Regions from separate parts of the Hydrogenophaga sp. SL48 genome, predicted to be linked through region 2. Evidence: riboswitches for the same ligand, from Rfam matches in the RefSeq annotation. Region 2 holds a riboswitch; the other holds the start of a gene.
What was found. Region 2 has a riboswitch for thiamine pyrophosphate ahead of thiC (phosphomethylpyrimidine synthase ThiC). Riboswitches for the same ligand answer to the same signal wherever they lie in the genome.
Positions count from the first base shown of each region.

Region 1: another riboswitch for thiamine pyrophosphate. It lies ahead of IM738_RS13190 (thiamine ABC transporter substrate-binding protein); the one in region 2 lies ahead of thiC (phosphomethylpyrimidine synthase ThiC).

Region 1 covers NZ_CP063400.1:2,780,304-2,787,894, reverse strand. The annotation lists gene IM738_RS13200 (XVIPCD domain-containing protein) at 1-553, opposite strand, end outside; gene IM738_RS13195 (hypothetical protein) at 550-1,266, opposite strand; TPP riboswitch at 1,431-1,541, shown strand; gene IM738_RS13190 (thiamine ABC transporter substrate-binding protein) at 1,660-2,649, shown strand; gene IM738_RS13185 (ABC transporter permease) at 2,777-4,423, shown strand; gene IM738_RS13180 (ABC transporter ATP-binding protein) at 4,416-5,060, shown strand; gene IM738_RS13175 (heavy metal-binding domain-containing protein) at 5,182-5,529, shown strand; gene IM738_RS13170 (hypothetical protein) at 5,537-5,989, shown strand; gene IM738_RS13165 (DUF4124 domain-containing protein) at 6,038-6,526, opposite strand; gene IM738_RS13160 (lytic murein transglycosylase) at 6,613-7,591, opposite strand, start outside.
Region 2 covers NZ_CP063400.1:3,373,691-3,381,281, forward strand. The annotation lists gene IM738_RS15985 (hypothetical protein) at 1-289, opposite strand, end outside; gene IM738_RS15990 (DUF302 domain-containing protein) at 451-858, opposite strand; gene IM738_RS15995 (cation-translocating P-type ATPase) at 1,008-3,656, shown strand; gene IM738_RS16000 (DUF6920 family protein) at 3,630-4,490, opposite strand; TPP riboswitch at 4,653-4,765, shown strand; gene thiC (phosphomethylpyrimidine synthase ThiC) at 4,882-6,870, shown strand; gene IM738_RS16010 (FAD-dependent oxidoreductase) at 6,874-7,591, shown strand, end outside.

The sequences.
Region 1 (7,591 bases), 590 kb from region 2:
CGGCACTCACGGCGTCACCTGCCATCATGTGGTTGATCACCGAGTGCCCGCCCTCGGGAATGCGCCGCCCCAGGCTGGCGGCGCCATAGGCGTTGAAGGTCTCGCCCTTGAGGTCGAAATGGTGGGCGCTGACCTGGGCGAGCGTGCCGCCGAGGGAGTGGCCGGTGGTGGTGACGGGGCCGGAAGGGTAACCGTCGCCTTGGTCTTCTTTGGCCAGATTGATGGCTTGACGTGTCAAGGCAATCGCATCGTCGGCTTGAAGATTGGAGCGATTGAGCACCATGCCGCCGTCGGCCAGTGCGCCGTCCTTGAAGGCTTCGCGGTCGAATTCGGTGCCTCGGTGGGCAACCACGAGTTCCCCGGTGTCCCTGCGCTGGTAAATGGTGCCCTGGTAACCGGTCCTTGGGTTGTCCACATGAGCGCGAATGTAGAACTTCACGTCACCCGACTCGACAGAAGGAGCTGAATCATCGGCGCGCGCGTAGCTTCGGGCGGGCGTACTTCGATAGACGCGAAACGACAGATCCGCGTATTGCTGGCTGCTGATACTCATGGCTTGACCCGCACTTTGGCGGTGATAGAGAAGACGTTTTCACGAAAACCGGGCAAGAGGTCTTCAGGCTTGGAAACACCAGCGGAGCTCGAGGGAATGCCAGATTCGTTTTTCGTCTTTCTTTGAGGGTAATTGCCTTTCCAGTAGTACTTCCGGTATGTGGCGCCGTCCACGAACTCCTTTGCGTCCAGTGACAAGCCATATTGGGTGTCTTCCTCCGCCGCGCTGGCAGCGAAACCCGCTCCCGCGCCGCCCATCTTCCAACGGCAAACGCCCTTGCCGTAGTAGTCCTCGTCCAGCATGCCGTCCAGCGCCACCGTCATCACAAAGCGATTGGGCCCCATGGGTGTGACGGGCAAGCTCAGACCTTTGAACGGTGTGCCCCAGGTGCCAGCCCAGGCATTGGTGACGAAGGTGCAGTTGGGGGCCTGCGTCGCGCTGTAACCAGCGCTTCCCCGTACCGCCATCAACGGCCCCGGCGCATCGTGAATCTCGAACTCGACCTCGAACACCTGTTTGGGCGAGGGATTGACCTTGAACAGATGCGCCTGCTCCGACTTGTCGTTCTTCTGCGCCCCCGTGGCCTGTGCGGTGGTGGCGGAAGTGCCGGTTGGCTGCCCGGTGGGCGCGGTGGGTTGGCAGGCCATCAGCGGCCCCCAGACGGCAACGATGCAGGCCACTCGGCCCCAGCGGTGAAAAGGGAATTCATGCACACACACCTCCTTGATGTTTTTCGGCCATGACAAACGGCCCCCGGTTGTGTACACCGATAGGCCTACTGGAAGTATAGGTAAAGCCCGTGGGGCTTCTTGGCCTGCAGCCGGTGGTGGACACGGCCCCTCTCTCCAAAAAAGGGATGAGCGACGACTACAATCCGCAGCTTCACCGGGGGTGCCCACCACCCGCAGCGATGCGGGCAGCGGCTGAGAAATACCCCTCTCACCTGATCTGGGTTGTGCCAGCGTAGGGAGCGTGATGAGCCGGTCCGCTGTGGTGCAGTGATCCGTCCCTTTCAAGCGCTTCCAGCAGGCGTTTTTTTGACAAGGCGGTTTCACATGCAGCGGCGGATTTTTCATTGGGTTCTGGCTTCGTTGTCCCTTGCGGCGTTGTCGCCCCTCGCGCACGCGCAGGCCAAGCCGACCCTGCGTGTGCTCACCCACAGCTCGTTCGACTTGCCCAAGGAGCTGCTCGCGCAGTTCGAGAAAGAGGCCGGCACGAAGCTGCAGATCGTCAAGGCCGGCGACGCCGGCGAGATGACCAACAAGCTCATCCTCACCAAGGCCAAACCCATCGCCGACGTGGTGTTCGGCATCGACAACACGCTGCTCCCGCGCGCGCTCTCGGCTGGCGTGATCGAGCCCTACAGCGGCCCGGCGGCGCAGCGCGCGGCGGCTGTGGCGCTGGACGGCGGCGTGGTGCCGGTGGACTACGGCTACGTCACGCTCAACATCGACAAGGCCTGGTTCGCCAAGAAGGGCCTGGCGCTGCCCGCCTCGCTGGACGACCTGACCCAGCCCGCCTACGCCAAGCTGCTGGTGGTGCAGAACCCGGCCACCTCCAGCCCGGGCCAGGCCTTTGTGTACGCCACCATCGCTGGCCTGGGCGAAGAGGGTGCCTTCAAATGGTGGGGCCGGATGCGCGCCAACGGCTTGAAGGTGGTCAAGGGCTGGACCGAGGCCTACTACACCGAGTTCACGCGCAACGGCGGCACGCGCCCCATCGTCGTGAGCTACGCCAGCAGCCCGGCGGCCGAGGTCTTCTACAGCAAGGAGAAGATCACCGAGTCGCCCACGGCCAACCTGTTCCTCAAGGGCGGTGTGTTCCGCCAGGTCGAGGGCGTGGCGCTGGTCAAGGGCGGCAACCCGGCCGCCCAGGCCGCCGCCGGCCAGTTCATCGAGCTCCTGCGCTCGGCCCCGGCCCAGCAGGCGCTGCAGACCACGATGTGGATGTTCCCGGCCGAGGCGGGCGCCGCGCGCGTGGACGTGATCAAGGCGCACGCGAGCGAGCCGACGGCGTTTGACAACCCGCCCGCCGCCGAGGCCTCTGCCAAGGGCAAGGCCTGGATGCAGCGCTGGACCAAGACCGTCTTGAAATGAACCCCCTGCGCCGCTTCGCGGCTTCCCCCCTGGAGGGGGGACGCACCGGGTGGCCCGGCGAAGCCGGTTCCACGGGTGCCCTGGTCGGGGCACGTGCTTCGGCCCTCCGCCCTGGTTCTGCACGCTCATGCATGGCTTGAGATCGCGCTGGCTGCTGCCCGCGCTGCCGCTGGGCTTTCTGGCGCTGGTGCTGGTGGCGCCGGTGTGGCGCTTGTTGATCGAGGGGCTGGGGGCGGGTGGGCTGGAGGGCGCCGAGCCGGTGCGCTGGCTCGATGTCTGGCAGGATCATTTCCTGCGCTGGCGCATCGTGTGGTCGTTCGCGCAGGCGGGCATCACCTGCGTGCTGGCCTTGTTGCTGGGGCTGCCCGTGGCCTGGGTGCTGGCCCGGCTGGCGTTTCCCGGCCGCGCGCTGGTGCTGCGTCTCTTGATGCTGCCCTTCGTGGTGCCCACGCTGGTGGCGGCGCTCGGTGTGCTGGCGCTCTGGGGGCCGCGCGGGCTGCTCGGCGGGCCGCTGGCCGAGGCTGGCATCGAGCTGGTGGACACGCCCTGGCTGCTGCTCTACGGCAACCTGTTTTTCAACCTGTGCCTCGTGGTGCGCGCGGGCGTGGACGCGCTGGAGCAGGTGAGCGCGCCGCGCGTGGCCGCCGCGCGCACACTGGGCGCCACGCCCTGGCGCGCGTTCTGGCGCGTCGAATGGCCGGCCATCCTGCCCTGGCTGGCGTCAGCACTGTGTCTGGTGTTTCTCTACTGTTTCGCGGGCTTCGGCCTCGCGCTGATCCTCGGCGGGCAGCGCTACGCCACCGCCGAGGTGGAGATCTACACCCTGGTCGCACACGAGCTGGAGCTGGGCCGCGCGGGCGTGCTCGCGGTCTGGATGCTGGGGCTCACTGGCGCGGTGGCGCTGACCTACGCCTGGCTGGAAAAACGGCTGGCCGCGCCGGGGCGCGTGACGCCCATTGCGCGGCAACGCCCGGGCAGCCCTTGGCAGTGGGCGGCCGTGGCGGCCGCGCTGGGGGTGCTGTTCGTGGTGTGCGCCGCGCCGTTGCTTGCCATCGTGTGGCGTGCCGCTCAGGCTTTGGTGGCGGGGCAGGGCGCCGACGTGCTGATGGAGATCGAGACGCTGAACGCGTTGTGGAACACGTTGCGCTTCACCGCCATGGCGCTGGCGCTCGCCACCGCGCTGGGCCTCACGCACGCGCTCGCGGTGCGCGCGCTCGACGCGGCTTCGATGGCGCGACACGCCAGCGAGGCGCGAGGCTGGCTGGCGCTGGCCTGGCGCGCGGCGGCTTTTTTGCCGTTCGTGGTGTCGCCTGTGACCGTGGCCTTCGGCCTGTTGCTGCTCTACCCGGACCTGACCGCGAGCCTCGCCCTGCTGCTGGCGGCGTATGCGTTGCTGGCCTACCCCTTCATCGCGAAGTCGCTCACCGCCGCGCTCGACGGTCTGCCCGCGAGCTGCGCGCAGGCGGCGGCTTCGCTGGGCGCGAATCCTTGGCGCGTGTTCTGGCGGGTCACCTTGCCCATGGTGGCGCCCGCGCTGCGCCGGGGCATGGCCTTCGCGGCCGCGACCGCGCTCGGCGAATTCGCCGTCACGCTGTTTCTCTCGCGGCCCGAGTGGACCACGCTCACCACCCTGATCTACCAGCACCTGGGCAGGCCCGGCGCCGCCAACCTCGACGCCGCGCTCGTGCTCGCCTGTCTGCTGATGGTGCTCGCGCCGCTGGCCTTCATGCTGATCGAAGGCCCTGCACACATGGACAATGAACCCCATGCTTGAACTGCGCGACATCGCCAAACAATGGGACCACCGGCCGCTGCTCGCGGGCGTGAGCCTGAGCGTGGCCGCGGGCGAAACCGTGGCCCTGCTCGGGGCGTCGGGCAGCGGCAAAAGCACCTTGCTCAAGATCGTGGCCGGGCTGGAGGCGCCCGAGGCGGGGAGCGTGTGGTTCGACGGCGTGGACATCACGGCGCTGCCGCCCGAGCGGCGCGGCTTCGCGCTCATGTTCCAGGACTTCGCTCTGTTCCCCCACCTCAACGTGCAGGACAACGTGGCCTTCGGTCTGGTGGAACAGGGCGTGCGCCGCAGTGAGGCGCGTGATCGGGCCCGCATCATGCTCGCGCGCTTCGGCCTTGCCGGTCACGCATTGGGCAAGGTCTGGACGCTCTCGGGCGGCGAGCAGCAGCGCGTGGCGCTGGCGCGCGCGCTCATCACCGCGCCCCGCGCCCTGCTGCTCGACGAACCCTTCAGCGCGCTCGACACCGCGCTGCGCGAACAGCTGCGCGCCGAGTTTCGCGAACGCATCACCGAAGCCGGCATGACCGCCATCCTCGTGACGCACGACGAGCAGGAGGCGCGCGCCATGGCCCAGCGCGCCTGGGCGCTGCGCGAGGGGCGGCTGGTCGCGCTCTGGTGAGTGCTTTGCGCTCTCGCCTGCGTGCGGGAGATGGCTGGGGTGAGGGTGCTGACAGCGCTGGCACAATGAATCCGAACGCACCCCCGGGTGCATCCACCACACGCATCCAACGGAGGTTCACATGGGCTGGTTTTCCAAAAGCACCGACGGTTTTTTCCTCAGCACCACCACGCCGCCCGGCATCGAGCTGGGCCAGTACCTCGGTGTGGTCAACGGTGAGGCCATCATCGGCGCCAACATCTTCCGCGACATGTTTTCTTCCGTGCGCGACGTGGTCGGCGGCCGGGCCGGTGGCTACGAACGCGCGCTGGCCGGCGCGCGCGACGCCGCGATGGACGGCCTGATCGAGGCCGCGAAAGCCATGGGTGCCAACGGTGTGATCGGCATCGACTTCGACTACGAGGTCATGGGCGAGGCCAACGGCATGATGATGGTCGCCGTCAGCGGCACGGCGGTGAAGCTGGGCTGAGCGGTTCATGCCCATGGACGCCTACATCCTCATTGGCAACGCCAACACCCGCAAGACCTCGGTGGTGCGCAGTCTCACCGGCTGTTTCAACCGCAGCGTGCGCGACATCCAGCTGCAAAGCAACAAACGGCCACAGCGTTTCTACGCCCGGGTCGGCACCCTGCAGATCACCCGCACCTCGATCGACGACTTCATCCACGAGGTGACGCGCTCGCGCTGCGAGGCGGTGGTGTTCTGCCTCTCGCCCACGGCATACAAGACCGACCTGGAGACCTTCCCCGACGCCCAGGCCTACGTGGCCGCGCTGCGCGAACGGGGCTGGCACATCAAGGGCGTGGCCGTGCTCGGCCAGGACGGCGGCGGCGTGCGGGCACCCAACCTGCGGCAGTACACGCAGGCCCCCACGGCGCCGGTGAACGTGACCGCGCGGGATGTGCGGGCGCAGTTCGGCTGGCTTTGAAGCTCGCTCTGCGCACCGTGCAGTCGGGGTTGCTGACAGGCAAGACCGTCAACAGCGTGGCATGGGCAGATCCTTGCAGTGGCCGCAGTCGGCGTTGTTTCGGCCGCAGCTGCTAGAACCCCTGCCTCCTTGAGCCAGCCCTCCCCTGCAAGATGTCTTTCCGCATTCGGCGTAGCAAGCCACGCTGGCGTCATAGGCCTGCCGGGCGGCCTGGCAACCTGAGCGATCGTTGAATGCGGGCTTGTTGGGCCCGCCCGTTGGCGCGATGGAGACGGCCGGTGCGCCCGGTGTGGTGGCGTCGCCCATCTCGGCGCCGTTCGCATTGTTCCCCGGGTTGGGGACGAATCTGTCCGCGACGTTCGGTGGGTGCACATGGACCGGCAAGTCGCGTTTGTCCTCCGGTGTGGTGGCCGGATCCCCGAAGTGCTTTCGCCCGTCCTTGTCTGTCCAGGTGTAGACCTGGGCGATCGACATCACATGGGCGCACATGAGTACGCACCACAACAACGTTCGCCACCCTTTTTTCCAGTTCCGCATGCGGCCTCCTTGCCTTTGTTTTCAGGGGCTGTGCCCCTGTATGGGTCGCTTTTCTGAGTGCATTCTCCAAGGATTGTCTGGTGGGGCTATCGGCTACGCAGTGCCTTCAGCACCTTCTGTCCACCCCGCCCATCCGCCTCCATCCCCAGCCGGGTTTGCTCCACCCGGATGGCCTCCCGGCTCTTGTCGCCCAGCATGCCGTCGACCTCGCCGATGTCGTGACCGCGCAGGATCAGCAGGCCTTGCAGTTCGCGGCGTTCGGCGCGTGAGAGGCCCGGGTCGTCGGTGGGCCACGGGGTCGTGAACGGGCCGGCGCCGCGCAGCCGGTCGCTCAGGTGGGCAATGGCCAGGCCGTAGCTCTCGGCGGCGTTGTAGCTGTAGATCGCGTCGAAGTTCTTGAACACCAGAAAGGCCGGACCCTGCGCGCCCGAGGGCGTCATGAGGCCGGCCGATCCCAGGCCTTCGGGCAGCGGCGAACCGTCGACCTTGCGCAGGCCGCGCGCAACCCACTCGCTCATGGCGCGCTTGCTGCGTCGGCCCTCGTTGTCGGTGTTGAAGCCGGGCGGCAGCTTCACCTCAAACCCCCAGGGCTGGCTGCTCTGCCAGCCGGCCTTGGCGAGGAAATTGGCGGTGGAGGCCAGCGCGTCGCTGGTGTTGTCCATCAGGTCGCGGCGGCCGTCGCCGTCGAAATCGACCGCGAGGCGCTCGAAGGTGGTGGGCATGAACTGGGTGTGGCCGAACGCACCGGCCCAGGAGCCGAACAGGCGCTCGGGCGCGATGTGGCCACCCTGCAGGATGCGCATCGCCGAATAGAACTCGCCCTGGAAGTAGCTTTGGCGCCGCCCGTGGCACGAGAGCGTGCCCAGGGCCTGCAGCAGCGGGTATTTGCCCAGGGTCTGGCCGAAATTGCTCTCCACGCCCCAGACCGCGACCACGGTGGCCGGGTCCACGCCGTGGCGCTGCTGCACGCGCGCGAGCACCTCGGCGTGCTGTTGCAGCATGGCCTGGCCTTGCTGCACGCGTTCGTCGTCCACCAGGCCGCTGAGGTAGTCCCAGATCGGCATG
Region 2 (7,591 bases):
TGTCGGTGTGGATCTGCGGCTTGAGCAGGCGCACGGTGGCGTTTGCGGCCTTGATGTAGTCGCACACATAGGCCCTGTCGCCGTCCAGCTGCCACTCGCCCTTGGCGTGCACCGCCCGCACGCTCACTTCGGTGTCCCAGCTGAAGTCATTGCAGACGCCCTCTTTCTGCTCAAAGACCGCCTGCTCGTGCGACTCGATCCAGCGCAGCGCCCGGCTTTCCGACAACATCCAGCGGCTGTGGCCGTAAAACAGCGCCACCAGCGCGGCCAGCCAGACCAGTTTCTTCATGGTTCCTCCCTGTGGATCCCTTCTCCCTCCGAGAAGGCCGCACATTCTCGCCGAAGGCGATCCGGCCGCTTCAGGCCGGGGGGAGGAACGGATCGGGCGGGACCGCGCGGAGGCACCCCGGGCGCTTCAGCGCGGGTCAGGCCCCGGGGCGAGCGTTGCCTTCAGGGCGAAACGGCGTTCCCGCCGAGGCTGGCGCAGACCCTCCGAAGGCGCTGTTCGGCCTCGTCGGCCACGGTTTTCACGCCGGCGCCGCCGACCAGCTTCACCATGACCTGCGGGTCCAGGAAGCCGACCACCACCTGGCCGGGCTCCACCTCCCGCACGATCACATTGCAGGGCAGCAGCAACCCGATGTCGGGCACCGCCTGCAAGGCCTGAAAAGCCAGCGGCGGGTTGCACGCGCCAAGGATGCGGTAGGGCGGCATGTCTTCGCCGAGCTTGTCTTTCATCGCGGCTTGCACGTCGATGTCGCTCAGCACGCCAAAGCCTTCGGCCTTGAGCGCCTGCGTGGTCTTGGCGAGCGCATCGTCAAACGAGACGCCGCTGAGCGTGGTGGTGAATCCATACATGGGGGGGGTCCTTCCTGGGGTGGGTGGTTCGGCTCCGAAGATGGCCTTCGCGCGGCGATGCGTCTGTTCGAGACCGCACCGACCAGGCACGACGCCAACGTCAGATTCAGAATGCCATCATCGATGACTGCGTCCCCTTGAGCAACACCTTGACCACCACCCCACCCGCCGCCCCGGCACCCACCCCCGCGACACCGGCCCCTGGCAGCGGGCCTGGCCTGTCCGCGGCCGACGCGGCGCAGCGCCTCGCCGAAGACGGCCCCAACGCCCTGCCGGGCGGGCAGCAGCGCAGCCTGCTGTCCATCGCGCTCGACACGGTGCGAGAGCCGATGTTCCTCTTGCTGCTCGCGGCCGGCACGCTCTACATGGTGTTCGGCGACCTGCAGGAGGGCCTGACGCTGTTCGGCTTTGTGGTCATCACGCTGGGGCTGACGCTGTACCAGGAGGGCAAGACCGAGCGCGCGATCGAAGCGCTGCGCGACCTGACCAGCCCGCGCGCGCTGGTGATCCGGGACGGTGTGCCGCAGCGCATTGCCGGGCGCGACGTGGTGCGCGGCGACCTGCTGCAGCTGAGCGAAGGCGACCGCGTGCCGGCCGACGCGCTGCTGGTGTCGGCCGACGGCGTGCAGGCGGACGAATCGCTGCTGACCGGCGAGCCGGTGCCGGTGAGCAAGCGGGCAGCGCTGACACCGGAGCTGGCGGCGAACCCGCAGGCCGACGACGCCGCCCGAGCCCGCCCCGGCGGCGACGACCTGCCCAGCGTGTACGCGGGCACGCTGATCGTGCAGGGGCACGCGCTGGCGCGCGTGATGGCCACCGGCGCGCGCAGCGAGATCGGGCGCATCGGCACGGCGCTGGGCACGCTGGAGACAGAACGTTCACCGCTGCAGAAGCAGACGGCGCAACTCGTGCGCAACCTGGCCCTGCTGGCGCTGGCGCTCAGCCTGGCGCTGGTGCTGGTGCACGGCCTGGTGCGGGGCGACTGGCTGCAGGCGCTGCTGGCCGGCATCGCACTGGCCATGGCGATGCTGCCGGAGGAATACCCGGTGGTGATGACCGTGTTCCCGGCGCTGGGCGCGCGCCGCCTGTCCAAAGAAGGCGTGCTCACGCGCCGCATCAACGCGATCGAAACGCTGGGCGCGACCACGGTGCTGTGCAGCGACAAGACCGGCACGCTGACCGGCAACCGCATGACGGTGACGCACCTGGCGGCGGGCGGCGTGGCGCTCGCCGACCGGCTGGCGCTGGAGGCCGGGGACGGTTCACCGCTGCCCGAGGCCTTCCACACGCTGGTGGAGTTTTCGATCCTGGCGAGCGTGGTGGACCCGTTCGACCCGATGGAGAAGGCGTTTCACCAGCTGGGCGAACGCTTCCTGACCGACACCGAGCACCTGCACCGCGACTGGCGGCTGGTGCAGACCTACGCGCTCAGCCCCGCGCTGCGCGCCATGTCGCATGTGTGGGCTTCGTCACAGGATGGTGTGCAGACCGTGGCCGCCAAGGGCGCGCCCGAGGCCGTGGTGGACCTGTGCCACCTCGACGACGCGCAGAAGGCCCACATTGCCAGCGTGGTGGACGAACTCGCCGCCGAGGGCCTGCGCGTGCTCGCCGTCGCCCAGGGCCGCTTCGAAGGCCAGGACTGGCCCGCCAACGAGCACGATTTCGACTTCACGTTCGTCGGCCTGCTGGGCCTCGCAGACCCGGTGCGCCCGCAGGTGCCCGCCGCCATCGCCGAGTGCCGCGCGGCCGGCATCCGCGTGGTGATGATCACCGGCGACTACCCGGCCACGGCGCAGGCGATCGCGCGGCAGGCGGGCCTGGCGGAGTCGGCCGCCGAGGTGCTCTCGGGCGACGAGATGGCGACGCTGAGCGACGCCGCCCTGCGCGAGCGCATGGCGAGCGTGAGCGTGTGCGCGCGCATCGCGCCCGAGCAGAAGCTGCGCATCGTGCAGGCGCTGAAAGCGCGCGGCGACATCGTCGCCATGACGGGCGACGGTGTGAACGACGCGCCGGCCTTGCGCGCGGCGCATGTGGGCGTGGCCATGGGCCAGCGCGGCACCGACGTGGCGCGCGAGTCGGCCTCGCTGGTGCTGGTGGAGGACGACTTCGCGGCCATCGTGCGCGCGGTGCGGCTGGGGCGCCGCATCTTCGACAACCTGCGCAAGGCCATGTCGTACATCCTGGCGGTGCACGTGCCGATCGCGGGCATGGCGCTGCTGCCGGTGCTGCTCGGCTGGCCGGCGCTGCTGTTCCCGATGCACATTGCCCTGCTTGAACTCATCATCGACCCGGCCTGCTCGATTGCCTTTGAAAACGAACCCGCCGAGAGCGACGTGATGCAGCGCCCGCCGCGCGACGCCAACGCACCGCTGTTTGGCGGCGTCACCCTGTGGCTGGCGCTGCTGCAGGGCCTGGGCGTGCTGGCGGCGGTGTTGGGCGCGTTTGCCTGGGCGGCGCCCCGGCTGCCCGAGGCAGAGGCCCGCGCTTTTGCCTTTGCCACGCTGGTGATCGGCAACCTGGCACTCATCCTGTCCAACCGATCGGCCACGAGGCCGCTCTGGGCCACGCTGCGCACGCCGAACACCACGCTCTGGGTGGTGGTGGGTCTGGCGTTGGCGCTGCTGCTGGCCGCGCTCTATGTGCCCTGGGCGGTGGGCGTGTTGCGCTTTGCGCCCTTGCCCATGCACGAGCTGGCCGCCGCCGGCGGGCTGGGCCTGTTCAGCGTGTTCTGGTTCGAGGGCATCAAGTGGGCCAGAAGGGCCCGCGCCGGCTCACGCAGACCGACCGTGGCGCAGTGAGGTGACCGTGCCGCGCCAGTAGGTCTTGCGGCCCTCGGGCAGCAGCCAGGCCACTTCACCGGTGAGCGGCACGGTCATGCTGCCCACGCGCTGGTGGTTGGACCAGGTGCCTTCCCACGGCGCCATGCGCACCTGTTGGCCCAGCAGGCGACCGCGCGCCTCGGCGCGCACCGAGGCCATGTGGCCCGCGTCATCGAAGCGGAACAGCAGGGTGAGCGAAAGCGCCCCGTCGCTCAGCGTGGCATTCGCCGAGTGGTCATCCACGGCGGTCCAGCGCACCCCCTGGCTGGGCAGCAGGGCGGTGGGGTACCAGGCGGCTTCGGCCAAGAAGCGCATCAGCTCACCGCGCGCCAGCTCGCCGCCGCCCTGCATGTCGGCCACATCGAACAGCCCGAACACGGCCGCGTGCAGCAGGCCCTGCCCGTCCGCGTAGCCGTCGTGCACGCGCACGGCCACACCGGGCGCCATGGCGATGCGCGCGTCCCAGAGAAACCCGGGGCGCTGCACAACCACCCGCTGGCGCGAGGTGAAGGGCTTCCACTGTTCGCCGGTGACCGACAGGTTGAAGCTGCCGGTGTGTTCCAGCGTGGCGGTGGTGACCAGGGGTTGGCCCGGTGTGAGCACGGTGCTGAAGTAGCGCCGCACCGGCGCGGGCAGGCCTTCGATCTCGCGCGGGTCGTAGCGGGCCGCCGAGGCCGGCAGGCGTTGCGCGTCCAGGCGGGCGATGAAGGCGCGCGTGGCGGCGTTCCAGCGCCAGGCACCCCCGGCGGTGAGCGCCGCCCACAGCAGCGCCAGCGCGCCGGCGGTGAAGAGAAGCCAGTGAAACCAGGTCATGGAGCGGGTGCTTTCAGGATGCGGGGCGGCGGCGGGCCACGGCCCTCCAGCCTACCAAGCGATGGCACCCCGGTCTGTGCGCTGGAGGACGCCGCCGCGCCACGATGGGCCTGGACCCCGTGGGGTCAGCGCACGGCGCCCGCCGGAAACCACGCTACACTCCGTCCTGCTCCGGGGTGCACAGACCGAAAGGTCCAGCGCTGAGATGGTTGAAGAACCGAACCCGTGAACTTGATCTGGCTAGTACCAGCGAAAGAAGAGCGCAGCCCCCAGGGCCTGCATCCCCCACCCGTCCCTCGTGCGACGGGTCCGTCCACACCAGCGGTGGACCCGGGTGCATGTTTTGACGGGCGGTCTCCGGAGCATCCACAGCCCCACACAGGAGACCGCCATGAACGCCCCCGACAAGATTCCCTTCGCCGACCAGTTCGCCCTCAGCCGCGAGCCCTTCCCTGCTTCGCGCAAGGTCTACGTGCCCGGCTCGCAAGCCAGCATCCAGGTCCCCATGCGGGAGATCCTGCTGTCCAACGGTGAGCAGGTCACGGTGTACGACACCTCCGGCCCCTACAGCGACCCAGCCGCCGCCATCGACGTGCGCACCGGCCTGGCCGACGTGCGCGGCGCCTGGATCGCGGCGCGCGGCGACACCGAGAGCTACGAAGGCCGCCAGCGCGCCGCGCTGGACGACGGCATCAAGAACGAGGCCGCGCAGAACGGCACCACCATCGAACGCATCGAAGCCCTGCGCGCCGAGGCCGCCGGCCTGCAACGCACGCCGCGCCGCGCCAAGAGCGGCATGAACGTGTCCCAGATGCACTACGCGCGCAAAGGTATCGTCACGCCCGAGATGGAGTACGTGGCCCTGCGCGAAAACGGCAAGCGCGAGTGGATGCGCGAGTACCTGGGCGACCCGGCGCGTGAAGCGCGCCTGCGCGGCAACCCCATGGGCGCGCGCATTCCCGAGGTGTTCACGCCCGAGTTCGTGCGCGACGAGGTGGCGCGCGGCCGCGCCATCATCCCGGCCAACATCAACCACCCTGAAGTGGAGCCCATGGCCATCGGGCGCAACTTCGGCGTCAAGATCAACGCCAACATCGGCAACTCGGCCGTGACCTCCAGCATCGAGGAAGAAGTGGACAAGCTGGTGTGGGCGATCCGCTGGGGCGCCGACAACGTGATGGACCTGTCCACCGGCAAAAACATCCACACCACGCGCGACTGGATCGTGCGCAACTCGCCCGTGCCCATTGGCACGGTGCCTATCTACCAGGCGCTGGAAAAGGTGGGCGGCGTCGCCGAAGACCTGACCTGGGCGATCTACCGCGACACGCTGATCGAGCAGGCCGAACAGGGCGTGGACTACTTCACCATCCACGCCGGTGTGCGCCTGGCCTACATCCACCTCACGGCGCAGCGCCGCACCGGCATCGTCTCGCGCGGCGGCTCCATCCTCGCCAAGTGGTGCATCACCCACCACAAGGAGAACTTCCTCTACACGCACTTCGAAGAGATCTGCGAGATCATGAAGGCCTACGACGTGAGCTTCTCGCTCGGCGACGGCCTGCGCCCCGGCAGTGCTTCGGACGCCAACGACGAAGCGCAGTTCGCCGAATTGAAGACGCTGGGTGAGCTCACGCAGGTGGCCTGGAAGCACGACGTGCAGACCATGATCGAAGGCCCCGGCCACGTGCCCATGCACCTGATCCAGGCCAACATGGACGAGCAGCTCAAGCACTGCCACGAGGCGCCGTTCTACACGCTGGGCCCGCTGACCATCGACATCGCGCCGGGCTACGACCACATCGCCTCGGCCGTGGGTGCGGCCATGATCGGCTGGATGGGCACCTCCATGCTCTGCTACGTGACGCCCAAGGAACACCTGGGCCTGCCCGACCGCGACGACGTGAAGCAGGGGATCATTGCCTACAAGATCGCCGCCCACGCCGCCGACATCGCCAAGGGCCACCCCGGTGCCCGCGCGCGCGACGACGCCATGAGCAAAGCGCGCTTCGAGTTCCGCTGGCGCGACCAGTTCGCGCTCGGCCTGGACCCGCAGACCGCCGAGGACTACCACGACGAAACCCTGCCCAAGGATTCGTCGAAAGAGGCGCACTTCTGCTCCATGTGTGGTCCGAAGTTCTGCTCCATGAAGATCACGCAGGACGTGCGCGACTACGCCGCCGCCAAAGGCGTGAGCGACGAGCAAGCCCTGAGCGAAGGCATGGCGCAGAAGAGCGCGGAGTTCAAGGCCGTGGGCGGCGAGTTCTACGTGCCGGTGTCGTCGTTCGCCGGGCCGCCCCAAGAACGACAGCACCCCCTTGGGGGGACTGGCGAAGCCAGGGTTGGGGGCTCAGATCCTTCGCTGACCACCAAGGGCTGAGCCATGGCGTCCATCGGGATCGCAGGGGCCGGCCTGCTGGGCCGCTTGCTGGCCTGGCGGCTGGGCGCCACACACGAGGTCACCGTGTTCGACCCGGCCGACGGGCCGCAGGCCACCAGCGACGGCCGGGGCGCCGCAGCGTTCACGGCCGCGGGCATGCTCAGCCCGCTCGCCGAGCTGGAGACCAGCGGTCCGCGCGTGGCCGAGCTGGGCTGGCGCTCCATCGCGCTGTGGCGCGAGATCGCCCAGGCGCTGAGCCACGCGCCGTCGTCGGCCAGCGCCTTGCCCGAGGCCTGCGGCACCTGCACCGCCTGCGCGCCCGCGCCGGGCGCAACGGCGCCGGCCGACATCCACTTCCGCGCGCTCGGCAGCCTGCTGCTGGCCCACGGCAGCGACCTGGGCGCCGCGCGCCGCGTGCTCGCGCGCCTGGAGACCGCGCCCACCCTGGCCGCCGGGCTTCCCGCGCCGCAGGCCCTGGACCGTGCGGCGCTGGCCGCGCTGGAGCCCAGCATCGACCCGCGCCTGCACGCCTGGCTGCTGCCGGGCGAGGGCCAGATCCTGCCGCTGCAGATGCTGCCGGCGCTGTGCGCGGCGTCGCCCCGCGTGCGCTGGCGCTGGAACACCCGCGTGCGCGAGGTGAGCCCGGGCCAGCTGCGGCTGGAGGACGGTTCGTCGCCGCGCTTCGACCTGGCCATCGACGTGCGCGGCGTGGGCGCCCGGC